2 regions of the Metabacillus sediminilitoris genome follow, and region 2 is predicted to be linked to the other one. Evidence: predicted binding sites of a transcription regulator. Region 2 holds the regulator's gene; the other holds the start of a gene.
The links. Region 2 encodes NrdR, which represses ribonucleotide reductase genes. Its sites were predicted from a motif close to AACACNATATATNGTGTT; they were not measured.
Positions count from the first base shown of each region.

Region 1: a site for NrdR is predicted at 3,282-3,299, ahead of GMB29_RS19225 (vitamin B12-dependent ribonucleotide reductase). Genes of this name have one in related genera too.

Region 1 covers NZ_CP046266.1:3,999,240-4,006,220, reverse strand. The annotation lists gene gcvPB (aminomethyl-transferring glycine dehydrogenase subunit GcvPB) at 1-612, shown strand, start outside; gene GMB29_RS19240 (MerR family transcriptional regulator) at 802-1,521, shown strand; gene GMB29_RS19235 (rhodanese-like domain-containing protein) at 1,581-1,967, opposite strand; gene GMB29_RS19230 (lipoate--protein ligase family protein) at 2,153-2,989, shown strand; gene GMB29_RS19225 (vitamin B12-dependent ribonucleotide reductase) at 3,366-5,924, shown strand; gene mntR (transcriptional regulator MntR) at 6,183-6,605, shown strand; gene GMB29_RS19215 (patatin-like phospholipase family protein) at 6,968-6,981, shown strand, end outside.
Region 2 covers NZ_CP046266.1:4,310,292-4,317,272, forward strand. The annotation lists gene ytxC (putative sporulation protein YtxC) at 271-1,125, opposite strand; gene dnaI (primosomal protein DnaI) at 1,355-2,293, opposite strand; gene GMB29_RS20780 (replication initiation and membrane attachment family protein) at 2,318-3,763, opposite strand; gene nrdR (transcriptional regulator NrdR) at 4,025-4,483, opposite strand; gene GMB29_RS20790 (cytosolic protein) at 4,578-4,973, opposite strand; gene speD (adenosylmethionine decarboxylase) at 5,121-5,501, opposite strand; gene GMB29_RS20800 (glyceraldehyde-3-phosphate dehydrogenase) at 5,772-6,791, opposite strand; gene coaE (dephospho-CoA kinase) at 6,950-6,981, opposite strand, start outside.

The DNA of each region.
Region 1 (6,981 bases), 310 kb from region 2:
GGTCCAGGTTCGGGTCCTGTTGGTGTTAAAGCAGACCTTATTCCATATTTACCAAAACCTGTACTCGTGAAAACAGAAGAAGGCTATCAATTTGATTACAATCGACCACAGTCGATTGGTCGTGTGAAGCCATTTTACGGAAATTTTGGCATTAATGTGCGTGCCTATACGTATATTCGGACAATGGGTCCTGACGGGTTAAAAGCTGTAACCGAGTATGCTGTTTTAAATGCGAACTACATGATGCGCAGACTGCAGCCGTTTTATGATCTGCCATTTAATCAGCATTGTAAGCATGAATTTGTGTTATCAGGTAAACGTCAAAAGAAACTTGGTGTTCGTACACTTGATATCGCTAAACGTTTACTAGATTTCGGCTATCATCCGCCAACAATTTATTTTCCTCTAAATGTTGAAGAATGTATTATGATTGAACCAACAGAGACAGAGTCGAAAGAAACACTTGATTCCTTTATCGACGCAATGATCCAAATTGCGAAAGAAGCGGAAGAAACACCTGAAGTCGTTCAAGAAGCACCACATACAACGGTTGTAAAACGTCTTGACGAAACAACAGCTGCTAGAAAACCAATATTAAGATATCAAAAATAAATTGAAAAACTGACTTATGTAGGGAGAACCTTACAATAAGTCAGTTTTTTTGTGTTTCTTTGCCGAATTGCAAAGGAAACACAAACATTATGACTAGTTTTTAGAAGCTTTGTCGACTAGGAGGAAAACAGTCCAACCTATGAAGAATAAATAAAATAAGAAAAAATAAAAAGAAGGTTGGTGGATAGATTGGCGATCAAATATGTAACAATATCAAAGGCAGCATCCTTAATTGGAGAAAAAACGTATCTTTTGAAAGAATGGGAAAATGAATTTCCTGAATTCCTTTCTATAAAAAGAGATGAGAAAAACAACACACGTTTACTTACATCAAAAAATATTGAAACACTAAGAAAGATTAAGTCGTTTAAGGACAGCAATATGGATGTACAAACGATTAAGCAGCTCTTGCAGAATCAAACTGTAGAAAGAACGAATGTGAAAACCGCTATAGTCGAAAATGAAGTGAAAGATATCAAAGAATCCCTCTCAAAAATTACTGCATTTATTGAATCATCAGATGTTCAGAAGATGTTAAAGATTGATGCACGCTTAAAGGAAATCGAACAAAATGTTGTATTCTCTGTCAGTCATCAAATCAATGAAACAGCTAAATTGCAAACTGAGGTAGCAAGAATTGAATTTGCAGATGTTCAAGAAATGATCTCTAATTTATCCGTTCATTCTGAAGCAGAACGTGAAATGTATAAAGAGGAAATTGAAACAGAACGAAAAGTCCTTAAAAGAGAAATTCATCGTGAACGGGAGTTTATTAAAAGACAAACAGATGATAGAGAGGAACGTTTCTTAGCTTTTGTTAAACAGCATCAAGACAGACAAGAACGTATTAAACTCGAACAGAGATCTGGATTCTCTTTTATTAAACAAATGATCGGATTCGCAAAATAATTAATTAAACAAAAATAAGGTCACATCCGAATGTAAAGAATAGGGTGTGACCTTAATCTTTAGTTTTTCTTCTTGATTTTCCCTGTCCAGCCTTTAAAGCCGCCTTTTAGACAGTTTAAATCTCCATAACCTTTCCGTTTTAGCATTTGAGCTGCACGGCCGCTGCGTACTGTGTTTTGGCAGTATAAGTATACTGGCTGGTCTGAACGGATTTCTTTATAGCGTTGACGTAGCTGTGATAATGGAATGTTTCTTGCCCCTAAAATATGCCCGCCTTCAAATTCGTTTGGTTCACGTACATCAATAAGCTGTGCTTTGCGATAACCACCGCGAAATTCTTCTTCTGTTAAATGTTTCATTATTTTTCTTTGATAGAAAAAAGTAAATGCAGAGTAACTAATTAGCGCTGCGGCTAAAATGATTAAAAACCAAGTTGATGATGTCAAAGTGCTCGACCCCTTTTTATGTTGTAATTCTTGATTGATTGATCAAATGAACGCTATTGTAGACCTATATTATTATATAAGAGCTTGTCTTAAATGTCATTAGATAATATGCAAGATTATTTTCATCTAAGCAAACTTCTGCTAGACTTACAAGAGTGAAAATCTTTATAAAGAAGGGTTACTAAATGACGAAAGAAGTTTGGCGTTATATTGATTCAGGTAATTGTTCACCAGCCTTTAATATGGCTCTGGATGAAGCGTTATTAGAATGGCATAGTAAAGGGGAGATTCCACCGACCATTAGATTTTATGGCTGGAATCCTGCAACACTCTCAATCGGTTATTTTCAAAAAGCGGAAAAAGAAATTAATCTAGAAGCAGTAAAAAAGTATGGACTAGGCTTTGTAAGAAGACCAACAGGTGGACGTGGAGTCCTTCATGATAACGAACTTACATATAGTGTAATCGTATCAGAAGAGCATCCTGACATGCCTAAAACGGTCACTGAAGCATACCGAGTGATATCTGAAGGGATTTTAGAGGGATTTAAAAATTTAGGACTTGATGCGTATTTTGCGATTCCAAGGACAGATGAGGAAAAGCAAGGATTAAAATCACCTCGTTCTGCGGTTTGCTTTGATGCACCTTCATGGTATGAGCTTGTTGTAGAGGGAAGAAAAGTTGCTGGCAGTGCACAGACACGTCAAAAAGGTGTTATTTTGCAGCATGGATCTATCTTGCTTGACCTTGATGAGGATATGTTGTTTGATTTATTTCATTATTCCAGTGACAGGGTGCGAGAACGAATGCAGCGTGCCTTTAAAAATAAAGCAGTTGCAACTAATATGCTTCGCGAAAAACCAGTTACGATAGATGAAGCGAAAAAGGCTTTTAAAGAAGGTTTTGAGAAAGGCTTAAATATTGAATTAGAGTCATATGAGTTAACACCTGAAGAGCTTGAATTCGTTGAGAAAATTGCTAAAGAGAAGTATGAAAGTGATGAGTGGAATTTTAAAAGGTAAAATAGGATAAGTAAGAAGACGTAATCTAAGGGATGCGTCTTCTTCATCATGCGTGCAAAAAAAGGATGAATTTTTTTGGGGGAATTTCGACAAAAATATTGAGAACCTTAATAAATCAACAAAAGATCACAAATGAAATTGCGCAAGTGACAAAATTCTTCAAAATTCCTCATTTTTTTGAATAAATCCTATTAAACCTCATCTTTTCTGTCTTTTTTAGTAAGTTATTGATTTGACAAATTGGTAAAATGTTGACCTAAAAACTATATGTAGTATTATATAATAAAACCTAGACACTATATATTGAATTGTTCTGTGAGATATGGTAAGTTTAATCAGAACATTTAATAGAGAGATAGATAGAGGAGTTGTGACAATGACTGTTGGTACTGAGCAAAAAATGAGCGTAAACGTGGAGAAACTCAATAAAGATATTAAAGCATTCCCACAAGTTCATCCAATTACAGAGGATATGAAATTAACACATAAGGGTGTATCAAGACTTGTTATGCTTGATCGTTATACGTTTAAGGATACGGAGAAAATCACCTTATCTGAAGGAGACTTTGTTGTCCTGACAATAAAAGAGGATCCTAAGTTTCCTGCGCGTGGTCTTGGTTATATTAAAGAAATTGACTGGGAGGCTAAGACAGCAAGTGTACTTGTAGACGAAGAGTATCGTCATTCTTTGGATAAACCTGAAGAAGTAGAAACAGGTACGGTGAAACGCTCATTAGACGTCATTGAAAAACCGCTTGAAATCTTTTACGAACAAATTGCAAAACGTAATGCAACGGGATTAGCATCGGTTGAAAAAACGGAAGAGAAACGTAAAGAATGGTTCGAGAAGTTTTATCAAGAACTCGTTCATTTAAACTTTATTCCAGCAGGACGTGTCTTATATGGAGCAGGTGCTGGGACAGATGTAACATATTTTAATTGCTATGTTATGCCATTTGTACAAGATTCACGTGAAGGCATTTCTGAGCACCGTAAGCAGGTCATGGAAATCATGAGTCGTGGTGGCGGTGTTGGAACAAATGGTTCAACTTTACGTCCACGTAACACATTAGCACGCGGCGTAAATGGGAAATCATCAGGATCTGTATCATGGTTAGATGATATTGCGAAACTTACACATCTTGTTGAGCAAGGTGGATCACGAAGAGGCGCACAAATGATCATGCTAGCGGACTGGCATCCTGACATCATTGAATTCATCATCTCAAAAATGCAAAATCCAAGAATTTTACGTTATTTAATCGAAAACACAAACGATGAATCGATTAAAAAATACGCTCAAGATAAATTGAAATTTAAGCCGCTATCACAGCAGGAAATTGATATGTATCAAGGGATTGTAAACTATAAGCACATTCCTGGAACAGGTGGCTTTAGTGAAAAAGTGATTAAAGATGCTGAATTGAAGCTGCGAACAGGCGGAACTTACAGTGTCCATAACTCTGAGTTTTTAACAGGAGCAAACATCTCCATTACATTAACGAAAGATTTTATGGAAGCAGTTGAAAATGACGCTGATTATGATTTAAGATTCCCAGATGTTGAAGGCTATAATGAACAACAGATGAAAGCCTACAATGAGAACTGGCATAAAGTCGGCGATGTACGTGAATGGGAAAAACAAGGTAATAAAGTTAGAACATATCGTAAAATCAAAGCAAAAGAACTTTGGAATCTCATTAATATTTGTGCGACATATTCAGCAGAACCAGGTATTTTCTTTATTGATAACGCGAACGATATGACAAATGCTAAAGCATATGGTCAACAAGTTGTTGCGACAAATCCATGTGGAGAACAGCCTCTAGCACCATTCTCTGTATGTAACCTTGCTGCAGTGAATTTAGCTGAAATGGCTAACAAAGAATCAAAAACAGTAGACTTCGAAAAGCTAAGAAAAACGGTTGAAGTCGGTGTTAGAATGCAGGACAACGTAATCGATGCAACTCCATACTTCTTAGCAGAAAATAAAAAGCAGGCACTTGGTGAACGCCGCGTCGGTTTGGGTGTAATGGGTCTGCATGACCTCCTCATTTACTGTGAAACAGAATATGGTTCAGAAAAAGGAAATGAGCTTGTTGATAAAGTATTTGAAACAATCGCAACAACAGCTTACCGTGCATCAATTGAATTAGCAAAAGAAAAAGGAAGCTTTCCTTTCTTAGTTGGTGAAAGTGAAGCTGATACGAATCGTCTTCGCGAAGCATTTGCACAAACTGGCTATATGAGTAAGATGCCTGCTGATATTTTAGAGGGTGTAAAAGAATACGGAATCCGAAATTCACATTTACTAACTGTTGCTCCTACGGGATCTACTGGGACAATGGTCGGCGTTTCAACTGGCCTTGAACCATACTTCTCATTCTCTTACTTCCGCAGTGGCAGATTAGGGAAATTCATTGAGGTAAAAGCTGATATTGTTCAAGAATATTTAGATCAACACCCAGAAGCTGATCCTAATAACCTTCCTTCATGGTTTGTATCAGCGATGGAATTAGCTCCAGAAGCACATGCTGATGTCCAATGTGTCATCCAGCGTTGGATTGACAGCTCAATTAGTAAAACAGTTAATGCTCCAAAAGGCTATACTGTAGAACAAGTTGAAAAAGTGTATGAACGTTTATATAAAGGTGGTGCCAAAGGTGGTACTGTCTATGTTGACGGAAGTCGTGATTCACAAGTTCTGACATTAAAAGCTGAAGAAAACACATTTGAGGAAACAGAAGAAGAAGTGAATCAAGAAAAAGGAAAAGTTGTTCTTGTTGATACTATTAACGATCTTCGTTCAACAAATGTCACAATTGGAAATGAAGTAGGAAATACATGTCCAGTTTGTCGTGAAGGTACTGTAGAAGATCTTGGCGGCTGTAATACGTGCACTAGTTGTGGTGCACAGCTTAAGTGTGGACTATAAAAAGTCTTCTAAAAGGGTCTGACATTGTCAGACTCTTTTTTTCGTAAATGACATGTTTTCCTTTACACATAAATGGAAGGTGAGTACCGAACATCATAACAATTGCTTGCATTTTTTCAAAAGACGCAACGGAACATTCTTACCTAATGAATGATTCGAAAAGTCCTAACTGATTTCAAAACCTTGTATTACGGGACAATCTCATGTAAAATTGACATGATTTCGGTAAAAAAAGATCGGCAATTTGGAGGCGACCTCATGCCAACACCAAGCATGGAAGATTATATTGAACAAATATACATACTTATTGAAGATAAAGGATATGCACGTGTTTCTGATATTGCAGAAGCATTAGCTGTTCACCCCTCATCAGTAACGAAAATGGTACAAAAATTAGATAAAGATGAATACTTAATTTATGAGAAATATCGTGGGCTTGTTTTAACCAATAAAGGTAAAAAAATTGGGAAGCGACTTGTTTATCGTCATGAGTTACTTGAACAGTTTTTAAAAATTATCGGGGTTGACGAAGATAAAATTTATAATGATGTTGAAGGAATTGAGCATCATTTAAGCTGGAATGCCATTGATCGTATTGGTGATCTTGTTCAGTACTTTGAAGAAAGTGAACAAAGGGTTCATACATTGCGCAGTATCCAAAAAAAGAATGAAGAACAATAACAAAAAATGCCTGCTAAAGTAAAAAAGATCTACTTTAGCAGGCATTTTTTATTTAGGTATTTTCTAAGAGATATTGCTTTTAAAAACGAAAACTATTTAAGGTTGATTGGAGCAGATTGCGAGACTCCTGCGGGATAGGTGAGACTCATGCAGGCGTTTACGCCGAGGAGGCTCACCGCCCGCCCCGCGGTCATCGTGCACCTCTCGCTGCAATCAACCACAACGCACTACTTGGTAAATAGCAACAAAGTTTGCGAAAACACCCTTTATTTAAGTCCTATATTGCTGCTTTTTTGAAATGGGTCTATTTTTTTCCTTTTGCTCTTACACTATAAAGGAGGAGTGGCGGAAGGAGGAAAGTTATGTATATCGATGG
Region 2 (6,981 bases):
GTCATTTTTCACGCAATTCAATTAGATACTTGCGTGAAATAATTAGATATGGCTTAACATCGATAACGGGAAGTCCGTCAGTCATTACTAAGTAAACCGTTCATAACTGAAGTTTAAAGGTGGTAAGTTTGTTCATCGTGTTAGGAAGGTTTCAGCATTTCCTTCCCTCTCTGGGAACCGTAAAAACAAGCTCATGTCCTTATCATTACTGATCATTTTGCAATTAATTCGTATTATAAATTGTTTTCTTGTTAAAATCAAGAAGGCTTTTCACTGACTTCGATTTTCTCCAGTTCGAATATGTGCAGAAAATTCATTGAGACTATGTATGAGTACTCTTTCCTGAAAAATATTTTGTATGGTTTGTACCATTCCATCGAAAGGGTCATCTGTATAAAGCGAGATCCAATTTGGCGCGATTGATACAATTGGTGCCAATAAATCCTTGTCAATATACATTGGATGTTGTTTTACAAATGTTTCATCAGTATACTTTTTCAATTCTTGATTCATCATTTTTTGATTTGTTGAATGATAAACAAAATATCCCTTATCATGAATGATTGAAATACTATCTATGACACTATCTTTTGTCGTTAAATAATCTCGTAAACTTTGAATAAAATTTTGATACTCTTGCTCCATTTTATATTCTTCTATTGCTACATCAACATAATCTCGTATTCTAGCCATATATTTTTGAAGTCGAAATTTCTGAAAGGAGGTAAAAGAAAAACAGAGATTTGGACGCAGAAACTGCACAAGAGCATCACTCAAAATCTCATCGCGCAATGAAAAATGTTGGACGCGCGGTAAATCTGTTCTTTCACCTTCAATAATCGATTGAGTGATATGTAAAATTTGCTGTTGTTCTTCTTCATCTAGAAAATAATAAATTTCTTTTATGATCGTTAAAATAATCTGGTGTTCTTTATGATCAATTATATAACGAACCATTCCTGGAATGACTAACTGCTCTATGGAGATATCCCAAGTTTTTGGGCTTATTTTCACACAATGTTGATTTATTATTTGTAATTCAGAATGTAATTCTTTACACATTGAACGAAAGATATCATAGATCGTTTCTGCCTCTTTCGGAGACCCAAATAAAATCTCAAGCATGTTTGTCCCCCCTTTTTGCCAATACCTGGTTCTATGTATATGGGGAAAAACATGTAATTAGAAGTAATAAATTGAATATAATCAATTTATTTGACATTCATAAAAAAAACACCGGATTTCTTGGAATCAGGTGTTTTTTAAAATCGAACATTCTACCAGCTTGAACTTCACAATCCTCTTGCCTTGACATGACTTGATATCATGTCAAGACAAGAGGATTTTTAAAGATTTACCCTCTTCGATTTTTGCCAATTAATTCAATTGGTATTGCCATATGCTTAATTCGTTCCATAATTCTCGCTGCTTTTACAGGCTCCTCTTCACCTCGTTGGGAAAATGCTAAATGGTGCTGCAGCTGTTTGAAATCGAAATTTGAAGAAAAAAACGTTGGCAGGTTTTCAAGCATTCGATATTGCAAGATTGTGCCAAGAATTTCATCTCTTACCCAACTCGACATAGCTTCAGCACCTAAATCATCCAACATTAAAACGGGTATTTTCTTTACTAGATCTAATTTTTCGTCTAATGAAGAATTCTGAAAAGACCCTTTCAGCTCTCTCATAAATTCTGGTACATATACGAGCATTGAAGATATTTTATGTGATGCCAGTTCATTTGCAATTGCGCCTAAAAAGTATGTTTTTCCAACACCAAACGAGCCATATAAATATAATCCTTTTGGACGTTTACCATTATTATATTGCTCAACAAAATCTTGAGCTAAGCTAATCGCTTTCAAGCGGCTCGTTTCATCGATCTCTACTTCTATGTTTTCAAATTGAGCCTCTAATATATCCTTTGGTATATACATACTTTTTATTAGTGACTCATGTTTTTTTCGCTCATCATACGCTTCTTTGTTTGGACATTTATCATATTGAAGATCAATCACTCTGCCTTGAATCACTAAATGAGGATGATAACCTTGCAGCAGATTTTTACATTCTTTTAAAGATGGGCAGTCATGACAATTTTTGCTTTGATTGATAAATTCAAATAGTTTCATTAGACTTCTATCGATCATACCTTCTTCAATTTCTGTAGAATGCTTTGTCAAAAAGGCTTGTACATCTTGATTATTTAATACTTGTTTTTTTAACCCGTTATAACGATCCTTGAAATCAGGCCTGTTCGTTAGGTTTTTAAATGAATTACTCATGTGCTCCATACTTTTTTCACCACGCTTCCAATACTACTCATTGTTTTTATTATCCTTATAATTCTTAATTCGATCAAATAATTTCTTTTTTTCTAACTCGAATTTTTCACGATCTAATTTTGTTTGATTCTGTTCTTGCTTTGGAACATTTTTATTTTGATCAATACTATCATCTTCGCTTAACCATGATGGCAGCATTTCTTTGCGTATCGGTGCCTTTTTATAAGTAGACGTTTTCTTTGTCGTTTTTTCTTCTGCCCATTGCTGATATTGTCTGTGTTCTTGTTTTGCAAGATCCATTGCAGCTTTTACAGTCGTAATTTGTTTCCTTGTCCAATGACTTGCGATTTTTTGTACATACCCTTTCGTTAGCTTCATATTTGTTTTCAACATAACGTAATAAATAAGAACATTTACTACACCAGCTTCGAGTTTTTGGGCGATCATCACTTCTTCAATAATTTGTAAATCACCAGCACTTGGCGTTGCCCCACCGGCAATATCAGTTAAAAATTGACGAGGCGATATTGTTTCTAATTGATAAATTAGCTCTTCTTCTTGTGTGCGCTCTTTTTTTTGTATCTCTGTTCGCGAATGAAGGGGTTGTGTTTTATCTACTAACCCTGGGAGCTCATCTCCATATTGAAATTGATACCAATCTCTTGCAGATTTTCTAAGCTGCTCAATGTCGATTTGATCGTCTTGACTTATGCTGTTCATTAACACATTTTTCATGTCAATCGCATTAATTCCGTATAAGTATGATAGTTTTTTAATAACATCCTTAACGACTGGCGTAATCGCCTTAATTGGGATAATAGCATCTGATAACCCAGAATAGAATAAGTCGAAATCAAACCCAGCATCAGTAATTTCCATTGCAGCCCGCTTATTCGTTTGTATATATTCTTTATCATTTGAGAGTGATAAATCTTGAAAAGTTTCACTATTTACTTTTGCGATCATATTTGCGGAATGCCCTGAGTCAAATACTTCATTAAAAGACCTTGTAATATCTTTCATCCCATCTTCTATTTTTTGGTCCGTGAAAAAATGCTTTAATTGTAAATACTTATTTTTACCCACTCGATTGTAAAGATAAATATTTAATACGCCGTCTTGAAAAAATTCATTTGGCTTTAAAGGTGCTTGAAGTTCATAAACATATCGTTTTACATCACCAGTATCATTAACAAATGTTTTTATTAATCCAAGGCCTTCTAACTTCAAACGTTCACGATAAATGTCACGCAAATTACTTTGCATAATCGTCATCAAACTATGGTGAGTGGTTTCCACGCCCCATAATCGATTTTCCTCTAATTCTCCCCATAATGTCATGTAGAGACTAAAACATTTTGAACCAATTAATGGCTGATAAAGTAATGTTAATATCTTCCTATCTATGTCCTGTAGGACCGAGCTGCTTTTCACCGAATAACGATCGATAGCAAGTAATTCTTTCCAATGCTGATCCATCTAATTCAAACCTTCCATTTAGAATTGCGAAACACCTGCTAAAGACTTAGGCAAATAAGACACCATATAATGACATGTCTGCTTGTTATTAATAGGTTGCTTAAACCCCGAGACAATTACGTCATGAAGTAAGTCTTGTTACCTGCACCTACACGTCCAATGCAGTCTCGAGCTAGGCGCCAAAGCTTTACATGATCACGATGTCCAATTTACTGAAAAGAGAGCTTGAAGATTTATTCTTCATTAGCTCTCTTAGCTACTTTATTTTACTTTTTTGATAAGATCAGTTAATTCTTCAATAAAGACGTTAATATCCTTGAACTGTCGATATACTGAAGCAAAACGGACATATGCAACCTCGTCAATTAGTGCTAGCCTGTCCATAACCATTTCACCAACAAGCTCACTATTCACTTCTGAAACTCCTTGATTTCTTAACTCTTTTTCTATTTCATGGACTAGATCCTCTAGTTGCTGTAAGGGAACTGGTCTTTTTTCACAAGCCTTAATTAGACCTCTTAAGATTTTGTCTCGGCTGAATTCTTCCCTTGTTCCTTCTTTTTTTACAACAATTAATGGAAATTCTTCAACCTTTTCAAAAGTAGTAAAGCGATATTGACATTCCTCACATTCTCTGCGACGCCTAATTGATCTCCCTTCATCTACAGGTCTTGAGTCAAGTACTCGAGTACCATTATGCTGACACGAAGGACATTTCATCTAACCAACTCCAATTCAACCGCATAATTTAAAAGACAATTTTCGTATAGAAATAATTTATCAATGATCGACTTGAAGTATCATACTTCACTCTTTATCTACTACTACCTGTCCCAACTAATGTTAATTTTTGGTCAAGCTTTTTATATAACTCAAGGATTACCTTTTTACTAAAACCAAAATCAGTTGGTAATGCCGTATTCGTAGAGGCGGTGAAATCTATAGCCGTTTCATAAGGACGGACTGAAATGACTGTAACAATTAAAAAAGCTTTCCTAGGACGGTCTATATTTACACTCATCTCTCCACGTTCTTCTGAAATAGATGTAACCGTCATGCCAGGTGTTTCTTCAATCATTGTTTTTACAGCTTGTAATGCATTTTTATTAGTAGTTTTATAATAATGACTTTTCAAGTCGGGGTTACGATGTTTTTCACCTGTCTCTTGGTGTGTACTAAAAAAATCCTTTAATTTTGCAAAGACACTCATTTTCTATTATCCCCCTTTAATTACTATTTTTTCAAAGTGTGTCGAAAGAAAGTTATTCTACTCCTATAATACTGAAGTTTTCCAATAATAAAAAGAGGTGCAGATTAAATAATCAGCACCTCTGACTTTTCATTCAATTTCATTTCATTAAAGAGCTTTTGCCTGAGCTTGTTTTACTTGTACTGGACCCATTCCTCTAGGAATTTCGATATTTTCACGCGTTTGAGCACCTAATGATTCTGCAATATAATCAGCAGCAATATTTGGATTTAAGTCACCGCATGTATAAACATCAATACTAGCATAGCCATGCTCAGGAAAACTATGAATGGTTAAATGTGATTCTGAAATGATAACAACTCCACTTACACCTTGTGGAGCAAATTTGTGAAAGGCAACCTCTCTTATTTCAGCACCAGACTTTAACGCAGCATTTACGAATGTTTTTTCAATGTAATCCATATCATTTAACTTATCAAAATCGCAACCCCATAATTCGGAAATTACGTGTCTACCCATTGTTTCCATATTCAATGGATCCCCCTTTAACTATTTTTTAACATGAATTCTTCGCTTAATGGTATATGTCTAACTACCACGGGGGAAAGTTAGTCCAGAGAGGTCCTAACCCTTTAAGTAGCCGTAACACCTTTGCTTATATAAGAAGTTCACGAAAAATAGTATACTTTGTTTGTATATGTTTTGCAACAAACTTTTTTAAAAAGTTTGTTAATAGTTAAAGGGTAGTTAATGAACATGATGGTATTACACGTTTTATCATTTCCAAACCTAAGCAAATTAAACTTCTAATAAATTGTTCATCTTATGAGCAACTAATTTTGTTAAATCTGTTACCCTGCATGAATAAGCCCATTCATTGTCATACCATGCTAACACTTTAATCTTATGTTCTTCCATCACCATTGTTGATAATCCATCAATAACTGCAGAATTTGGATTCGTATTAAAATCAATGGATACCAGCGGTTCAGTTGTAAAATCTAAAATTCCTTTTAGACTGCTGCTTGAAGCTTCAGTAAAGGCACGATTAATATCATCAACTGTGACACTCTTTTCTACATCAACAACTAAATCCACCAACGATACATTTGGTGTTGGTACCCGTAACGCCATACCGTGAAGCTTTCCTTTTAGATGTGGCAATACCAGCGTCAATGCCTTTGCTGCGCCAGTTGTTGTAGGTATAATCGACTGTGCACATGCTCTAGCTCGTCTCAAATCCTTATGTGGGTTATCGATATTGTTTTGATCATTTGTATAAGCATGAACTGTTGTCATTAATCCATTTTTAATGGTAAAAGCATCATCAAGAACTTTTACAACTGGTGCTAAACAGTTTGTTGTACATGAGGCATTTGAAATTATTGTATGCTTCTCATGGTCGTAGTCATGATCATTTACTCCCATAACAATCGTTACATCCTCATTTTTACCAGGTGCTGTTAAAATGACCTTTTTTGCACCTGCAACAACATGTTTCATTGCTTGATCTTTACTATTAAATTTACCCGTAGCTTCAATAACAATATCAATATCTAAGTCTTTCCAAGGCAGCATTTGCGGGTCACGTTCATTGATAAGTAACACATTGTTTCCGTTTACAATTAAATGATCATCACATGCTATTACTTCCCCATTAAACTTACCATGATTGGTATCGTATTTTATTAAGTGTGCCAACGTTTCCGCCGGATAACTTGCGTTTATCACCTTAATATTCATATTTTCTGTGATTGCATTTCGGAATACCATTCTCCCAATACGACCAAAACCATTTATTGCAATATTGGCTCTCATCATATTACCCCTCTCATATATGTGTTATACTAATTGTTGATTTAATAAATATAGTATAACATATATATTTAAAAAAGGGATAATTATTATTACTTTTTTTGAAATTTTACACGATATTTAATAGAATGCACAAAAAAGGAGACTAAATAAGTCTCCTTTCATTTTAATCCATTCAAAAATTCAATTACTT